One region of the Cellulomonas sp. P24 genome, then DNA from elsewhere that is predicted to be linked to it. Evidence: predicted binding sites of a transcription regulator. Region 1 holds the regulator's gene; the other holds the start of a gene.
What was found. The regulator HspR, encoded in region 1, represses chaperone genes until heat shock. The targets are predictions, from matches to a motif close to AAGTTGAGTCNNNNNGACTCAACTT.
Positions count from the first base shown of each region.

Region 2: the regulator HspR is predicted to act here: its motif matches at 4,677-4,701, upstream of clpB (ATP-dependent chaperone ClpB).

Region 1 covers NZ_JAJDFX010000002.1:2,024,531-2,033,224, forward strand. The annotation lists gene LJB74_RS09455 (BTAD domain-containing putative transcriptional regulator) at 1-1,567, shown strand, start outside; gene LJB74_RS09460 (ABC transporter permease) at 1,569-2,414, opposite strand; gene LJB74_RS09465 (ATP-binding cassette domain-containing protein) at 2,414-3,394, opposite strand; gene LJB74_RS09470 (prolyl oligopeptidase family protein) at 3,523-5,598, shown strand; gene LJB74_RS09475 (heat shock protein transcriptional repressor HspR) at 5,690-6,097, opposite strand; gene LJB74_RS09480 (DnaJ C-terminal domain-containing protein) at 6,147-7,118, opposite strand; gene grpE (nucleotide exchange factor GrpE) at 7,278-7,901, opposite strand; gene dnaK (molecular chaperone DnaK) at 7,898-8,694, opposite strand, start outside.
Region 2 covers NZ_JAJDFX010000002.1:2,442,258-2,450,951, forward strand. The annotation lists gene LJB74_RS11345 (DUF4280 domain-containing protein) at 1-151, opposite strand, end outside; gene LJB74_RS11350 (septum formation family protein) at 192-719, opposite strand; gene LJB74_RS11355 (LacI family DNA-binding transcriptional regulator) at 1,044-2,045, shown strand; gene LJB74_RS11360 (translation initiation factor 2) at 2,536-2,712, shown strand; gene LJB74_RS11365 (DUF2510 domain-containing protein) at 2,723-2,938, opposite strand; gene LJB74_RS11370 (MarR family winged helix-turn-helix transcriptional regulator) at 3,062-3,562, shown strand; gene LJB74_RS11375 (alpha/beta hydrolase) at 3,572-4,594, opposite strand; gene clpB (ATP-dependent chaperone ClpB) at 4,761-7,403, shown strand; gene LJB74_RS11385 (heme-degrading domain-containing protein) at 7,400-7,927, shown strand; gene LJB74_RS11390 (beta-glucosidase) at 7,967-8,694, shown strand, end outside.

The DNA of each region.
Region 1 (8,694 bases):
CATGCTCGAGACGGTGCGGGAGTACGGCGACGCGCACCTCACCGAGGACGGTGCGCGCGAGGAGGTGATGGCGCGGCTCACCCGGTGGGCGGCGGAGCGGGGGCGCACCCTGCGCGACGACTACGCCGGCCCCGCCCAGCTCGCGGCGCTCGCGGCGACGGCGCGCGACCACGACGCCCTCGCCGTCGCGCTCCGGTGGGCGGTCGAGCACGGCAGCACGGCCGACGCCTTCGCGATCGCCGCCGACCTGCTGACCGTCTGGACGTTCCACGGGCTGCACCTCGAGGTGCTCGGCTGGGCGCGGTCGCTGCTGGAGCGCGACGACCCGGCGGCCCGGCGCGCGACCTGGCAGCGGCTGCGTGAGCCGGCCGGCGACGTCACCCCGGACACCGCCCCCGACCCCGACGACGCCGCCGTCATCGGCGCGCTCGTCGTCGTCACGTCGGGGATCACGCGCGACGTCCGGCTCGGCGCCCTCGGCGCTCGACTCGCACGGTGGGCGCTCACCGGACCCGCCGACGCGAGGCGCCTGTCGCACCGGTCGGCGGCGATCGCCACCGTCGCCCTCGCCGTCATGTCGGACCGGAAGGACCGGCAGGCCGCCGCGGTGGACCGGCTCGTCGCCGACGCGGACCCGTACCTGCACGGGCTCGGGCTGCTCCTTCGGGCGATGTCGCGCGAGAACGAGGGCGACCTGGTCGGCTCGGCGGAGGACGCCCGGACCGCGTACGCGTTCTTCGAGTCCACCGGTGACCACTGGGGCATGGGCATGTCCGCGCAGGCGCTCAGCCAGTGGGAGGACGGGTTCGACGCCGAGAGGTCCGACGAGTGGCTCGCGCGCGCGATCGGCCACTTCGACCAGATGGGCGCCGTGAACGACGCCCGCACCCTGCTGGTCGCGCGTGACCTGCGCCGCGCGCTCCGGGGATCATCGGAGGCGACCGCCGCGCTCGAGGCGACGCTGCGGGCGGCGTCGTCGGCACCGAACGAACGCGCGCAGGCCGCGATCGGCCTCGGCGCGCTCGCGGCACTCTCGGGCGACGCGGACGCATCGGTGCGGTATGCCGAGCTCGCGGTGGGTGCGGCCCGCAGCGACACCACCGCCGCGCCCCAGTTCAGGATCACGGTCGAGGTGGGCGCTGCGGTGCTGCAGATCCGCGCCGGGGCGGACGGCGAGGGCCTTCTCGCCGTCGCCGCCCACGCCGCGCTGCCGCTCGGGGACATGCCCGTGATCGGCGCGGTGGCCCAGGGCTACGCCGAGCTCGCGGCGAGCCGGGGGCAGACCGCACGCTCCGACGAGCTCTGGGAGCTGGGCGCCCGGCTGGGCTCGAACCTGGGGCTCGTCCTCGGTCGATCCACGGTCGCCCGCCCCGCCGCGAGCATCCCCGCCGACGCGAGCGCGTCGATCGATCCGGGCCCACCGGCCGTCTCCGGCGCCGCCGACCCGGGTGAACCACCCGGCGCGGCTGCCGGCGAGGGTGCCGGGACTGCCCTGGCACCCTCGCCGGGTCGGCTGACCGCGGCCGAGGCACTCGCCCGGCTCACGGCCCTGATCGAGCCGGACTGACTCAGATCTTCCGGCGGTAGGCCCGTAGGGCGAGCGGCAGGAACACGGCCACCAGGCCGACGCACCATGCGAGGGTCCACCACACGTGCGTGCCGAGCGGATCTCCGAGGAACAGCCCCCGCATGGAGGCGACGAGGTGGGTGAGCGGGTTCACGTTCACGAACCCCTGCAGCCAGCCCGGGAGCGAGGACGTCGGCACGAACACGTTCGAGGCGAAGCTCAGGGGCATCACGATCAGGAACATCACGCCCTGCACGGCACCCGAGGTGCGCACCTTCATCCCGACGAAGACGGACACCCACGAGAGCGAGAGCGCGAACAGCACGGCGAGCAGGCAGCCGGCGACGGCCTGGGCGATGTTCGTGTGGATCCGGAAGCCCATGACGTAGCCGGTCGCCATCGTGGAGACGGTGACGATCACGTAGCGCGCCACGTCCCCGATCACAGCGCCGATGAGCGGCGCGGAGCGTGCGATCGGCAACGATCGGAACCGGTCGAAGATCCCCTTCTCGAGGTCGGTGTTGAGGTTGACGCCGATCGCGATCGCGCCCTGGGCGATCGTCTGCGCCAGGATCCCCGGCAGCAGGTACTGCAGGTACCCGCTGGTCGAGCCGGACACCGCCCCGCCGAAGATGTACACGAAGATCACCAGGAAGATGATCGGCTGCAGTGTCACGTCGATCAGGGCCTCGGGCGTGCGCCAGGTCTTGATCAGGCTGCGCTTGGCCAGGGTGAGCGAGTGCCGCACGAGCGGCAGGGCGCGGCGGCTCGCGCCGCCCGGGTCGTTGGCGCCGGCGCCGGGCGTCAGGCGCGCCCGTGGCGCCGTCAGGGTCGTGTCGAGGGTCATCAGGCCACCTCCGCGTGCTGGGTCGTGTCGTCGGCGGTCGCCGTGCGACCGGTGAGGGTGAAGAAGACCTCGTCGAGGCTCGGCAGGTGCAGCGCGAGCTCGGTCACGCCGATGCCTGCGCTCGCGAGCCGCTCGACCGTCGCCGCGAGCGCGTCGTCGCCGGCTACGGGCACCGCGAGGACGCCCTTGCGCGTCGGCTCGGCCCGGCCGGCGGTCGAGACGGCGCCCAGGATCGCGGCGGTCTCCTCGAGCCGTGCCGGGTCGGCCGGGCGGACCTCGAGGGTCTGGCCGCCGACCACCCGCTTGAGCCCCTCTGGAGTGTCGTGGGCGATGACCTGCCCGTGGTCGATCACGGTGATCTCGTCGGCGAGGGCGTCGGCCTCGTCGAGGTACTGGGTCGTCAGCAGCACCGTCGAGCCCTCGGCGACCAGGGACCTGATGACGTCCCACATGTCCTCGCGCTTGCTCGGGTCGAGGCCCGTGGTGGGTTCGTCGAGGAAGATCACCTCCGGTCGACCGACCAGGCTCGCCGCGAGATCGAGCCGTCGCCTCATGCCGCCCGAGTAGGTCTTCACGGGTCGGTCCGCGGCGTCCGCGAGGTCGAACCAGTCGAGCAGCTCGGCTGCCCGGCGTCGGGACTCCCGGCCGCGCAGGTCGAGCAGGGCGGCGATCATCACGAGGTTCTCGCGACCGGTCAGGGCCTCGTCGACCGAGGCGTACTGGCCGGTGAGCCCGATGCTCTGCCGCACCTGCTGCGCGTGCGTGCCGATGTCGTAGCCGCAGACGCTCGCGCGTCCGGCGTCGGCGGTGAGCAGGGTCGCGAGGATCCGGACCGCGGTCGTCTTGCCGGCCCCGTTGGGGCCGAGGAGCCCGAGGACGGTGCCTCGGGCGACATGCAGGTCGACGCCTTGGAGCGCCTTGGTCCTGCCGAAGTGTCGGACGAGGCCTTCTGCCTCGATCACCAGGTCGTGTTGAGTCATGGCACCACCGTGACGGCCGTCGCCGACGGGACGACGACACGGGGCTGACACGGGCCGACACGGGCTGACACCGCGCTGACACCGCTGCCGCGACGGCGAGTTGCGCTGCCCTCGGCGACCCACGGATCATGCCCCGCATGGAGCCGAACCCTGCGACCGTTGCCGACCCTTACGCCTGGCTCGAGGACGTCGAGGGCGACGACGCGCTCGCGTGGGTGCGTGCCCGCAACGCCGAGGCGACCGGAGCCCTCACCGGGCCCGGTTTCGAGGAGCTGCGCGCCGGCATCCTCGCGGTGCTCGACTCCGACGCGAAGATCCCGGCGGTCACCAAGGCCGGCGACCTGTACTACAACGTGTGGCGCGACGCCGAGCACGAGCGTGGTCTCTGGCGTCGGACCACGCTCGAGTCGTACCGCACCGACGACCCGGACTGGGACGTGCTGCTCGACGTCGACGCTCTCGCCGCCGCCGAGGGAGAGAGCTGGGTGTGGCACGGCGCGCAGGTCCTGCGGCCCGACTGCCGTCGCGCGCTGGTGACGCTCTCCCGTGGTGGTTCCGACGCGGACGTCACGCGCGAGTTCGACCTCGAGACCCGGGCCTGGGTACCGGACGGCTTCGAACGGCCCGAGTCCAAGGGCGGCATGAGCTGGATCGACGAGGACACGGTGTTCGTCTTCACCGACACCGGGTCGGGTTCGCTGACGACGTCGGGCTACCCGCGGACGGTGCGGCGGTGGCGTCGCGGGACCCCGCTGGCGGAGGCCGAGCTCGTCTACGAGGGCGACGAGACCGACCTGTACATCTCCGCGTACCACGACCGTACGCCCGGTTTCGAGCGCGACCTCGTCGTTCGGTCGATCGCGTTCTACCGCGAGCAGGTGTTCCTGCTCGGCACCGACGACGTCCTCACGCGTCTCGACCTGCCGGAGTCAGCCGACCTCGGCCTCAAGCGCGAGTGGCTCACCGTCGAGCTGCGGGACCCCTGGGAGGTCGGCGGGTTCGAGCACCCAGCGGGTTCTCTCCTCGCGATCCGCCTGGACGCCTTCCTCGCCGGCGACCGGTCGTTCGACGTGATCTTCACCCCGACCCCGACGACCTCCCTCACCGGTGCGAGCTGGACGCGTCACCACCTCGTCCTCAACATCCTCGACGACGTCAAGAACCGGCTCCGCGTCCTCACCCCCGGCCACGGCGGCTGGACGGACGCGCCGCTGCACGGCGTGCCGGAGGTCGGCACCGTCAGCGCCGGCGCGGTCGACGCCGACGAGTCCGACGCCCTCTGGCTCACCGTGACCGACTACCTCACCCCGTCGACGCTCGCGCTCGCCACGCTCCCCGAGACCGGTCCCGCCGACCTCGCGGAGGTCGCGCCCCTGAAGTCGATGCCCACGTTCTTCGACGCGACCACGCACGTCGCCGAGCAGCGGTTCGCCCGCTCGCAGGACGGCACCCGGGTCCCGTACTTCCTGGTCCGGCCGCGCGACCTCGTGCTCGACGGCACCGCGCCGACACTCCTGTACGGCTACGGCGGCTTCGAGATCTCCCTCACGCCGAGCTACTCCGGCAGCCTCGGGCGTTCCTGGCTCTCACGCGGCGGCGTGTACGCGGTCGCGAACATCCGGGGCGGCGGCGAGTACGGCCCCCGCTGGCACCAGGAGGCGCTGCGGGAAAACCGCCACCGCGCGTACGAGGACTTCGCCGCCGTCGCGCGGGACCTCGTCACGGCCGGCGTCACGTCCCCCGAGCACCTCGGCATCCAGGGCGGCAGCAACGGTGGGCTGCTGGTCGGGAACATGCTGGTCCACTACCCCGAGCTCGTCGGCGCCGTCGTCGTGCAGGTGCCGCTGCTGGACATGTCCCGCTACAGCCACCTGCTCGCCGGTGCCTCGTGGATGGCCGAGTACGGCGACCCCGACGACCCCGCGCAGTGGGAGTTCATCCGGACGTTCTCGCCGTACCACCTGGTCGACCCGGACCGGGAGTACCCGCCGGTGCTCTTCACGACCTCGACCCGCGACGACCGGGTGCACCCCGGCCACGCGCGCAAGATGGCCGCCCTGATGCTCGCGGCCGGCAAGGACGTGCTGTCCTACGAGAACATCGAGGGCGGGCACGGTGGCGCGGCGACGAACGCGCAGTCGGCGTTCATGTCCGCGCTGGCGTACACGTTCCTCTGGAAGCGACTCGGGGGCTCCGGGGCGTAGTCGCCGTCGTCGGCGGGCGCGTCCGTCGGTCCGCCGACGGGCCCCGTGGCACGGCCGACGACCTGCGCGTCAGCGGCCGACGACCTGCGCGTCAGCGCGGCCCCGGCCGCCAGAGCACGAGCGCACCGCGGGCCTCGGCCTCCGCGAACCGCATGCTGCGCTGCGGGCGCTGACCTCGCCGGACCGCCACGACGTCTCCCGACGGTCCGGCGGTGAAGACCCGGCGCCCCGGCTCGACGTACGCGCGCAACGCGTCGACCTGCTCGGTGAGCCGGGTGACCTCCGCCTCGAGGGCGAGGATCCGCTTGATCCCGGCGAGGTTGACACCCTCGTCCTGGGAGAGTCGCTGGACCTCTCGCAGGGTCGCGATGTCACGCATCGAGTACCGCCGACCGCGACCGCGCGTCCGCCCGGGCGAGACGAGGCCCAGGCGGTCGTACTGGCGGAGCGTCTGCGGGTGCATGCCGGCGAGCTCGGCGGCAACCGAGATCACGAACATCGGTGTGTCGTCGTGCACCGTCGACCGCCCTCCCGGAGCTGCTCCCTCGTCAGACCTTGGCCTGTGCCATCAGGTTCCCGCGGACGTCGGCGTCGGCCGTCGCCTCCGCGAATGCCCGCACCGCGTCCTTCGCCGCACCCGTCAGCCGCTGCGGAACCACGACCTGCACCGTGACCAGCAGGTCACCGGTGCCCTTGGGGGTCGTGATCCCCTTGCCCCGTACGCGCAGCGTCCGGCCGGACGGCGTGCCCTCCGGCACCTTGACCTTGACGGTCGACCCGTCGAGCGTCGGCACGTCGATCTGCGCCCCGAGCGCGGCCTCGTCGAACGCGACGGGCACGGTGATCCGCACGTTGTTGCCGTCCAGGCTGAACAGCGGGTGCGGGGTGACGCTGACCGTGATGACCAGGTCACCTGCCGGCGCCCCGGACTCGCCCGGCTGCCCCTTGCCGCGCAACCGGATCTTCTGCCCGTCGCTCACCCCGGCCGGGACGCGCGCCGTGACGTTGCGCCCGTCCACCGACAGCGTGACTGTCGACCCGGACGCCGCCTGACGGAACGGCAGCGTCGTCGTCGCCGTCACGTCGCTCCCCCGGCGCGGCTGACGGAAGCCGCCACCGCCGCCACCGAAGAGCCCGCCGAGGAGGTCCTCGAAGCCGCCGCCACCCTGCGTCGAGTACCGGACCCGACCGCCACCGGGCGCACCGCCACCGAACATGCCGCCGAAGAGGTCCTCGAAGCCGGCGCCACCGGCCCCGCCGGCACCGGCGGAGAACCGTGGTCCGCCCGCCATCGCGCGCAGCTGGTCGTACTGCGCGTGCTGCTCCGGGTCGGAGAGCACCGCGTACGCCTCGCCGACCTCCTTGAAGCGCTCCTCGCTCTTGGCGTCGCCCGGGTTGTGGTCCGGGTGCAGCGTGCGAGCGAGCTTGCGGTACGCCTTCTTGATCGTGGCGGCGTCAGCGTCCTTGGGAACGCCGAGCACGGCGTAGAAGTCCTTCTCGATCCAGTCCTGGCCGCTCATGACGCCTCCCTCCGCTGATCGTGCCACTCACCTGCTGTCGCGACGTCCGTGCCCGGCAGTGTGCCGTCGGACCCACCGGACCCACCGGGCCCGCCAGGCCCGCCAGGCCAGCCGGGCCTGCCGAGCACGGACGTTCGCGGGTGACGGCCGCGTCGGTGCTCAGGCATCCGGGTCCGCGACCGCGACCCGCGCAGCCCGCACGATCCGGTCGCCGACCTTGTAGCCGTCCTGCAGCACCTGGACGACCGTCGGACCGGTGACCTCGGACGAGTGCTGGTGCATCAGCGCCTCGTGCACGTTCGGGTCGAACATCTCGCCGACCTCGCCGTAACGCTGCACCTCGAAGCGGCTGAGCACCTGCTCGAGCTTCTCCGCGATCGAGGCGAACGGACCACCGGCGAGCTCGCCGTGCTGACGAGCCAGCGCGATGTCGTCGAGCACCGGGATCAGCGCCTCGGCGATCTGCACCACGGTCTGGTCGCGTGCGACGGACCGGTCACGGTCCACCCGCTTGCGGTAGTTGACGTACTCGGCCTGGAGCCGCAGCAGGTCCTCGAGCCGCTCCGCCGCGAGCGTCTCGGCGAGCGCCAGCGCAGAGTCCTCGGCCGGCTCCTCGCCGACCTCGGTCAGTGCCTCCGGCTCGAAGTCCAGGTGCGCCAGCGGGTCGGCGGGCTCGCGCAGCTCACCGGTCTCCGGGTCGAGGCGTCGCTTGTCCGTGAAGCGCGGCGCCTCCTCGGGGCCGGGCGTACCCGACCCCGAGGTGCCGGTGGTGTCGTCGCTCACTTGGACTCGTCCACGATCTCGGCGTCGACGATGTCCTCGTCGGAGCCTTCGGTCGAGCCGGACGTGTCGGCACCTGCAGCGGTCTCGGCCTGGCTCGCCGCGTCGGCCGCGTACAGCGCCTCACCGATCTTCTGGCTGACGGTCGCGAGCGTCGCCTGCTTCGTCTTCACGGCCTCGATGTCGTCGCCCTCGAGCGCCGTCTTGAGCTCGGCCAGCGCACCCTCGACCTCGGTCTTGACGTCGGCGGGAACCTTCTCGGCGTTGTCCGCGAGGACCTTCTCGGTCGAGTAGACGAGCTGCTCGGCCGTGTTGCGGGTCTCGGCCTCCTCGCGACGCTTGTGGTCCTCGGCGGCGTGCGCCTCGGCCTCCTTGATCATGCGGTCGATCTCGTCCTTCGGCAGCGCGGAGCCGCCGGTGATCGTCATCGACTGCTCCTTGTTGGTGCCGCGGTCCTTGGCGGACACGTGCACGATCCCGTTCGCGTCGATGTCGAACGTGACCTCGATCTGCGGGACGCCGCGCGGGGCGGGCGCGATCCCGGTGAGCTCGAACGTGCCGAGCGGCTTGTTGTCCCGGGCGAAGTCACGCTCGCCCTGGAACACCTGGATCAGCACCGACGGCTGGTTGTCGTCCGCGGTCGAGAAGATCTCCGAGCGCTTGGTCGGGATGGCCGTGTTGCGCTCGATGAGCTTGGTCATCACCCCGCCCTTGGTCTCGATGCCGAGCGACAGCGGCGTGACGTCGATGAGCAGGACGTCCTTGCGCTCGCCCTTGATGACACCGGCCTGGAGCG
Region 2 (8,694 bases), 420 kb from region 1:
GGATGTTCATCATCGGGATCGCGTCGGTGATCGCGGCCGCGGGCTTGCCCTCGACCATGACCCGGGCGATCGGCAGGACGTTCAGCGTCGACGGTGCCACCCCGAAGCTGCACTGCAGCATCGCGGTCGCGGTCGCGGCGGGCTTGCCCATGGTGGTCCTCTCGTCGGGACGGCGTGCCGTCCACCCGGCCCTACAGCTTGGATCCCTTCACCGACGACGTCCGCGTCGAGCCCGTCGTGGTGATGATGCACGTGACGTCCCGGTCGTCACCCGCCTGCCACCCGCGTGCCGACGGCAGCAGGTAGGTGAAGAACAGCGACGAGTCGCGGTAGTCGCTGCCGACGTACCCAGCGAACGCGCCGAGGCAGGCGCCGTCCGCGAAGGCCTTCAGGACGGCCTCCCCCGGGTAGGGGGCCGACGTCTCCGAGCCGGCCGGCAGCGGGTAGGCGGCGAGGGCGTAGACCTCCTGCTGGTGGGGCTGGGTGCAGGGGACGACGGTCAGGTTCGTGACCTCGGCGGTGATCGCCTTCGGGGCGACGAGGCAGTCGCCGGGCTTCGCCTTGAGCACCGAGACCACGGTCGTCTTGTCGTTCTTGCCGAAGAACGAGCAGCCGGTGAGCGCGCCGAGGGCCACGGCCGTCGTGGCGATCGCCCCGACGGTGCGGAGGGCGACGGGCGACCGCCTGAGGGGCCGTCCGGTGGTGTCTCGTGCAGTCATGCGCCCTCTCCGGTCGACGTGCCGCGCGGCAGCACGGTGCTCGTCGCGATCGAGGGTAATCGCCCGGCCCGGCGGTTCCCTCCGTAGTCACTGCGGAACTTCACTGCGGTGGCGCGACGTCGGGCGGGTCGCAGGTGACGCGACCAGACGCCCCACGCCTATCCTCGGGGTGTCGGCAGAGCAGCGTCGGCCCGCCGTTCGACGTCGGGCCCGGTGCGGCCGTGCCTCAGCCCGTGATCGCCCGTGGGTCCCGTACCCGTCCTCGTAGCCGGAGATGCCGATGACCTCCCGTCGTACCCGTGAGTGGGGGGTGAGCGCGTGGTGGTGAGTGCGCGTGATGTTGCTCGGGTGGCGGGGGTGTCGGTCTCGACGGTGTCGCGGGCGTTGTCGCGTCCGGGTGAGGTGGCGCCGGGGACGTTGGCGAAGGTGCTCGATACGGCGCGGGGGATGGGGTATCGGCCGAACCTGGTGGCGCGGGGGTTGACCACGGGGCGTACGGGGTTGATCGGGTTGGTGGTGCCGGACATCGAGAACCCGTTCTTCGCGTCGGTGACCAAGGGGGTCCAGGACCGGGCGCGGGCGGCGGGGTTGGCGGTGGTGATCGCGGACTGTGACGAGGATCCGTCGCGGGAGGCGGATCTGGTGCGGGACATGGCCCGTCAGGTCGATGGGATCGTGGTGTGCTCCCCGCGGTCCCCGGACGAGGTGATCGAGGACCTGGCGCGGGAGTCGACGATCGTGCTGGTCAACCGCCGGTGCGGGCAGATCCCGGCGGTGCTGATCGACAACCTGGCCGGGGTGGGGTTGGCGTTGGAGCACCTGCGGGCGTTGGGGCATCGGCGGATCGCCTATGCGGGGGGCCCGGCCACGTCGTGGTCCACGCGGGCCCGGTGGGCTGCGGCGCAGGCGTTCGCGACCGCGCACCCGGACACCGACCTGGTGGACCTGGGGTCCTTCGCGCCGTACGTGTCGGGGGGTGTGGCGGCCGGGGACCTGCTGATCGCCTCGGGGGCCAGTGCGGTCCTGGCCTACAACGACCTGGTCGCGTTCGGGCTGCTGGACCGGTTGGCCCACCGCGGGGTCAACGTCCCCGGCGACATCTCGGTCGTCGGGGTCGACAACATCCCCATGTCCGCCCTGGTCTCCCCCGCCCTGACCAGCGTCGGCATCCCCCTGGTCAACTGCGGACGCGCCGGGGTCGACCTCCTCGTCGCCCGCCTACGCGACCCCCAGACCCCCCCGACCCACCACCACGACCTGTCCTTCCAGCTCGTCGTACGCGACTCCACCGCCCCCCACCACACCACCCTGCGCCACACCGCCTGACCCACCCCACCGCCCGGCCACCACACCGACCGGCGCATCGCGGCGCGGCGTGCGGCGACAGGCAGCGGCGCGTCCGGCGCGGCGCCGTCCGGACTCGTGACGACTCACGGCTCGTGGCGGTGGGCGTCGTCGTCCTCCTCCTCGAGCTCTTCCTCGAGCTCCTCCTCCGGGGCGTCCTCCAGGTTCTCGTCGAGTCCGGGGCGGTCGTCGAAGAACTCGGTCATGGCCGTGCGCTCCTTGGTCGGCACCTCACCGGCACCGCCGGGACGGCGGACCGTGATTCCACGCTAGGCGCCGTCTTCGGCGGGCGCGCGCCGGGTGCGTCGCCCGGCCGGTCGCCGACGCCGCCGTCGCGGCCCAGGACGACCGCGCGCGGACGTGCCGAGTGGCGACGCCCGGCCTACCGTGGAGGCATCGGGTCGCGGAGCTCCGCGGCCCGCCGACATCGACGGGCACCGGACGCGCGGTGCCGAGAGGTGGTGGCAGGTCCATGACGTCCGACCAGGTCAAGGAAGCCGAGAAGAGGCTCGCGGACGCGGCCAAGGCGGCGCGGATCGAGCTCGAGAAGACCGGCACCCCGGACTACGACTCGCGTGCGCACCAGCGTGCGGTCGAGGAGGAGCGCAACGCTCAGGAGGCTCTCGAGCAGGCGCGGGCGTCGGCCTGAGCCGAGGTGCTCAGGCGGGTCGGTCGGTCCCGAGGCCCGAGGTCTCCCAGAAGTACGCCGCGGAGGTGCTCCCTTGGGTCGGCAGGGTCGGGAGCGTCACCGGAGGGGCGGTGGTCGGCTCGGCGAGCGTGTGCGGTGTCCAGCGGTCGCCGTCGAAGTAGCGGAGCACCCCGGGCGCGTGCGGGTCGGGGTACCACCCGGTTCTCGCTGTCGTCGTGCCCATCATGCGTGCATCATCGGCGGCCGAGGCCGGAGACTTGACCTCCGACATGTGAAAATCTTCTCATTTCGCCCAGCGGATCCTGTGAACCTCCCCTCGACGTGAGCCTGCCGACCGTAGTCTGACGAGATGGACGAGCCGTCTGACGAGGTGGACGAGCCGCGATGGCTCGACGACCGTGAGCGTGAGGCATGGCTGTCCCTCACGGCGCTCATGCTGCTGCTCCCGGCCGCGCTCGACGCCCACCTCATGCACGAGGCGGAGCTCACGGGCTTCAGCTACTTCGTCATGGCGATGCTCTCGGAGGCTCCGGGGCACGCGACCACGATGAGCGACCTGGCGGTGCGGTCGCACGCGTCGCCGTCGCGGCTCTCGCACGTGGTGACCTCGCTCGAGGCGCGCGGGTGGGTCGAGCGGCGGCGCTGCAGCCACGACGGCCGGGTCGTCCACGTCTCGCTCACCGAGGCAGGCTGGGAGTCGCTGGTCGCGATCGCCCCGCGGCACGTCGCCAACGTCCGGCGCCTCGTCTTCGACGCCCTCGACGAGGACGACGTGGTCCGGCTCGCCGAGATCGCGACGAAGATCCGGCGCGTGCTCGACCCCGAGCGGACCTTCGGCCCGTCGCACTGACGGGCGCCGTCAGTCGCGCGTCGCCTCGGGGACGTGCTGCGCCGCCCAGGCGAAGACCGCGTCGACGTAGCGCGTCCGGGCGGGTTCCGGCGAGAGGGCGAGGTCGTGGATCCCGTCGGGGACGCGGGTGAGGGTCACGTCGGCACCGAGCCCGGGTGTGCGGGCGGCGATCTGCTCGACGTCCAGGACGGAGTCGGTCCGGGTGATCGCCTCGTGCCAGCGGTCGTCGGGCCCGCTCGCGGTCGAGCAGCAGACCAGCACGGGGACGTCGATCGACAGCCCGGCGGCCACGGCGAGGTGCCCGCGGTGGATGGCCCGGAGCCAGGCGGCTCGCACCGGGAAGCCGGCGAACGGCTTCCAGCGGAGGTCGTAGTCCCACGCCCCGCCCGTGCTCACGTGCAGCGACCGGCCGTAGTCCGGGCCGAGCCTCCCGACGATGCGCTGCGGCATCCACGGGCCGAGGGCGTCGATCAGCCGGACCGCGATCGTCCGCTCGAACCAGCTCCCCTGGAGGTCGAGCCAGGGGCTGTTGAGGACGACGGCGTCGACCCAGGGCGACGTCGGCGAGCCGGCCGCCCGCGGGTGACGGTCCGCCCAGAGGGCGGCAGTCAGCCCACCGGCCGAGTGACCGAGCAGGACGACGACGTCGTGCCGGTGCTCGTCGCGGATGATGCGCAGCGCCTCGTCGATCTCCTCGTCGTACGTGCGCAGGTCGGTGACGTAGTTCGGGACCTGCCCGCGGCGCAGCGAGCGACCGTACCGGCGCAGGTCCAGGGCGTAGAAGTCGTACCCTCGCGCGACCCACTCGGCGGCGTGCTCGGCCTGGAAGAAGTAGTCGACGAACCCGTGCACGTAGAGCACCGCTCGCGAGGACCCGTGCACCGGCGTGCCGTCCGGTCCGGCGCGGTGGACCAGGGTGGCGACGGTCTCGGGCTCGCCGTCGGGCGCGAGCGGGAGGGTGCGGGCGACCCAGTCGCCGCCGAGCACGTCGGGGGAGGTCAGGTCGGCGGCGGTCTGCGCGTCATCGGGCATGTGCCGATCGTGCCACGGGTGATGCGTCCCGTCGTCGGGTGGTGCACCCTGCTCGTACGCCGTCACCCGGGCTGGCCGATCAGAGTTGAGCGGAATACGCTCAAGTCTGGTGCAGTTGGCACGATCAGCACCCTCGAGCACCCCTCAGCACCGACAGGAGAACCCGGTGGACCTCAAGTTCACGACCAAGGCGCAGGAAGCGATCGGTGACGCCATCCAGCAGGCGTCCGCGGCCGGCAACCCGCACCTCGAGCCGACGCACCTGCTCAGCTCGTTGCTGGCGCAGGAGTCGGGGATCGCCGGCGGGCTGCTCGACGCCGTCGGGGCCGACCGGGCGGCGATCGGTCGCCAGGTCCGGGCCGAGCTCGTCGGGCTCCCCCGCGCGTCGGGGTCCTCGGTCGCCCAGCCGACCGCGTCGCGTGCCATGACGGTGCTCATCGACGCGGCAGGCCAGGAGGCGCGCGCCCTCGGCGACGAGTACGTCTCGACCGAGCACCTGCTGCTCGGCATGGCTGCGGGCGAGTCGTCCGCCGCGCGGATCCTCAAGGCTGCGGGCGCGACCCGCGAGGCCCTCGCCCAGGCGCTGCCGAGCGTGCGGGGGAACACGCGCGTGACGTCGGCCAACCCCGAGGGCACCTACAAGGCCCTCGAGCAGTACGGCGTGGACCTCACCGAGTCGGCGCGCGAGGGTCGCCTCGACCCGGTGATCGGCCGGGACAACGAGATCCGCCGCGTCGTGCAGGTGCTGTCGCGCCGCACCAAGAACAACCCGGTGCTGATCGGCGAGCCGGGCGTCGGCAAGACGGCCGTCGTCGAGGGCCTGGCCCAGCGCATCGTCGCGGGCGACGTCCCGGACTCCCTCAAGGGCAAGCGGCTGATCTCGCTCGACCTCGGCGCCATGGTCGCGGGCGCGAAGTACCGCGGCGAGTTCGAGGAGCGGCTCAAGGCCGTCCTCGAGGAGATCAAGGGTTCCGAGGGTGAGGTCGTCACCTTCATCGACGAGCTGCACACCGTCGTCGGGGCCGGCGCCGCCGAGGGCAGCATGGACGCGGGCAACATGCTCAAGCCCATGCTCGCGCGCGGCGAGCTGCGGATGGTCGGCGCGACGACGCTCGACGAGTACCGCGAGCACATCGAGAAGGACGCCGCGCTCGAGCGTCGCTTCCAGCAGGTGTTCGTCGGGGAGCCCAGCGTCGAGGACACCGTCGCGATCCTCCGGGGCATCAAGGAGCGGTACGAGGCGCACCACAAGGTGACGATCTCGGACGCCGCCCTCGTCGCCGCGGCCGCCCTGTCGCACCGGTTCATCCCCGGTCGGCAGCTCCCGGACAAGGCGATCGACCTGGTCGACGAGGCCGCGTCGCGCCTGCGCATGGAGCTGGACTCCTCCCCGGTCGAGATCGACGCCCTGCAGCGTGCGGTGACCCGGCTCGAGATGGAGGAGGTCGTGCTCTCCGAGGCGGCCGAGTCCGGCGACGCCGCGTCCGCGGACCGGCTCGAGAAGCTGCGGGCGGACCTCGCCGACCGCCGCGAGGAGCTCGCAGGTCTCACGGCCCGCTGGGAGGCCGAGAAGGCCGGCCACAACCGGGTCGGCGAGCTCCGCAAGACCCTCGACGAGCTGCGCACCGCCGTGGAGAAGGCCATCCGCGAGGGCGACCTCGAGTCGGCAGGTCGGCTCCAGTACGGCGAGATCCCGGCGCTGCAGAAGCAGCTCGCGGCCGCGGAGGCGGACGAGCAGGCCGGCGACGAGCTCGAGCTCGGCGCGCGCCCGGCGGTCGCGCCGATGATCGCCGAGAAGGTCGGTCCCGACGAGATCGCCGAGGTCGTCTCCGCGTGGACGGGGATCCCGGCCGGGCGCCTGCTCGAGGGCGAGAGCCAGAAGCTGCTGCGCATGGAGCAGGTCATCGGCTCGCGGCTGATCGGGCAGTCCCGCGCGGTCGCCGTCGTGTCCGACGCGGTGCGTCGCTCGCGTGCCGGGATCTCGGACCCGGACCGGCCCACGGGGTCGTTCCTGTTCCTCGGCCCGACGGGTGTCGGCAAGACCGAGCTCGCCAAGGCCCTCGCGGACTTCCTCTTCGACGACGAGCGCGCGATCGTGCGCATCGACATGTCCGAGTACTCCGAGAAGCACTCGGTGGCGCGACTGGTCGGTGCCCCTCCGGGGTACGTCGGGTACGAGGAGGGCGGTCAGCTCACCGAGGCCGTGCGCCGTCGGCCGTACTCGGTCGTGCTGCTCGACGAGGTCGAGAAGGCGCACTCCGAGGTCTTCGACATCCTGCTGCAGGTGCTCGACGACGGTCGGCTCACCGACGGCCAGGGCCGCACGGTCGACTTCCGCAACGTGATCCTCGTGCTGACCTCGAACCTCGGCTCGCAGTACCTCGTGGACCCGACGCTCGACGACGCCGCGAAGCAGGCCGGGGTCATGTCGATGGTGCGGTCGTCGTTCAAGCCGGAGTTCCTCAACCGGCTCGACGACGTCGTGATCTTCGACGCGCTCTCGCTCGGCGAGCTCGGCCAGATCGTCGACCTGCAGGTCGCGCGGCTCGCCGAGCGCGTGCTCGAGCGGCGGATCACGCTCGAGGTCACTCCGGCCGCGAGCGAGTGGCTCGCGATCGAGGGCTACGACCCGGCGTACGGGGCGCGGCCGTTGCGTCGGCTCATCCAGCGGGAGATCGGTGACCAGCTCGCCCGGCTGCTCCTCGCCGCGGCGGTGCACGACGGCGACACCGTGGTCGTGGACCACCCGGAGGACGCCGCCGGGCTGTCCCTCGCGGTCGAGGCACGTCCGGTAGCGTCGGTGGGATGACCGACGACGACGTCCCCCGCACCGAGAACGCCACACCCGAGCCGGTGCCCTTCAGCTCGGCGGCCCTGCTCGCGGAGCTGCTGGGTCAGCAGGCGCGGCTCGTGCTCCCCCGGTTCGACTACGTCGAGGGGGCGCGCCTCGGTGGGGTGATCGCCGCGCTCGCCGAAGGTCGCGGGCTGCCCGTCGTCGTCCGGGTCGAGGCCGAGACGCCCGCCGGGCCGCACATCGTGTTCCAGCGGGCGTTCCCGGGCAGCTCGCCCACGAACGACTGGTGGATCGGCCGGAAGTTCGCGGTGGTGCGGCGCTTCGGCGAGGCGTCGTTCACGGTCGGCACCCGGTTCCGCGTCGAGGGCACGACCTTCGAGGAGTCCTCGGGCCTGGACGAGGAGACCTACGCCGCGCACGGCGGCGCGTTCCCGCTACGGGTCGGTGACGAGATCGTCGGGATCGTCGGCGTCTCCGGCCTGCCGCAGCAGGAGGACCACGCTCTCGTGGTCGAGGGGCTCACGACGTACCTGCGGTGAGACCGCGCACCGGGCGACGAGACGAGAACGAGGCCTTCGATGACCGAGAGCACCGACCGCACGACCGACACCCTCGGTGACGAGCAGCTCGACGCGCTGGTGGCCCGTCTGACGCTGCCGCAGAAGGTCCGCCTCCTGACCGGGGCGGACTTCTGGTCGCTGCACGCGGAGCCGGCCGTCGGCCTGCGCACCGTCGTCGTCTCGGACGGGCCCTCGGGGGTGCGCGGCGCGGTCTGGGACGAGCGCGACCCGTCGCTGAACCTGCCCAGCGCGACGGCGCTGGCAGCGACCTGGGACGTGGACGTCGCCTACCGCTACGGCGTCGCGATGGCCCACGAGGCCCGCCGCAAGGGCGTCGACGTGATCCTCGGGCCGACGATCAACCTGCACCGCAGCCCGCTCGGCGGCCGCCACTTCGAGGCGTACTCCGAGGACCCGCTCCTCACTGCGGACCTCGCCGAGGCGTTCGTCCGCGGCGTCCAGGACACGGGCGTCGGCGCGTGCCCCAAGCACTACGTCGCGAACGACTTCGAGACGGACCGCTTCACCGCGTCCGTCGAGGTCTCCGACCGCGCCCTGCACGAGCTCTACCTCGCGCCGTTCGAGCGCACCGTGACCGGCGCCGGGACCTGGACGGTCATGAGCGCGTACAACGCCGTCGCCGGAGTCACGATGAGCGAGAGCGACCTCCTCGCCGAACCGCTCAAGGGGACGTGGGGGTTCGACGGCGTCGTGATCTCCGACTGGACGGCGGTGCGGTCGCTCCG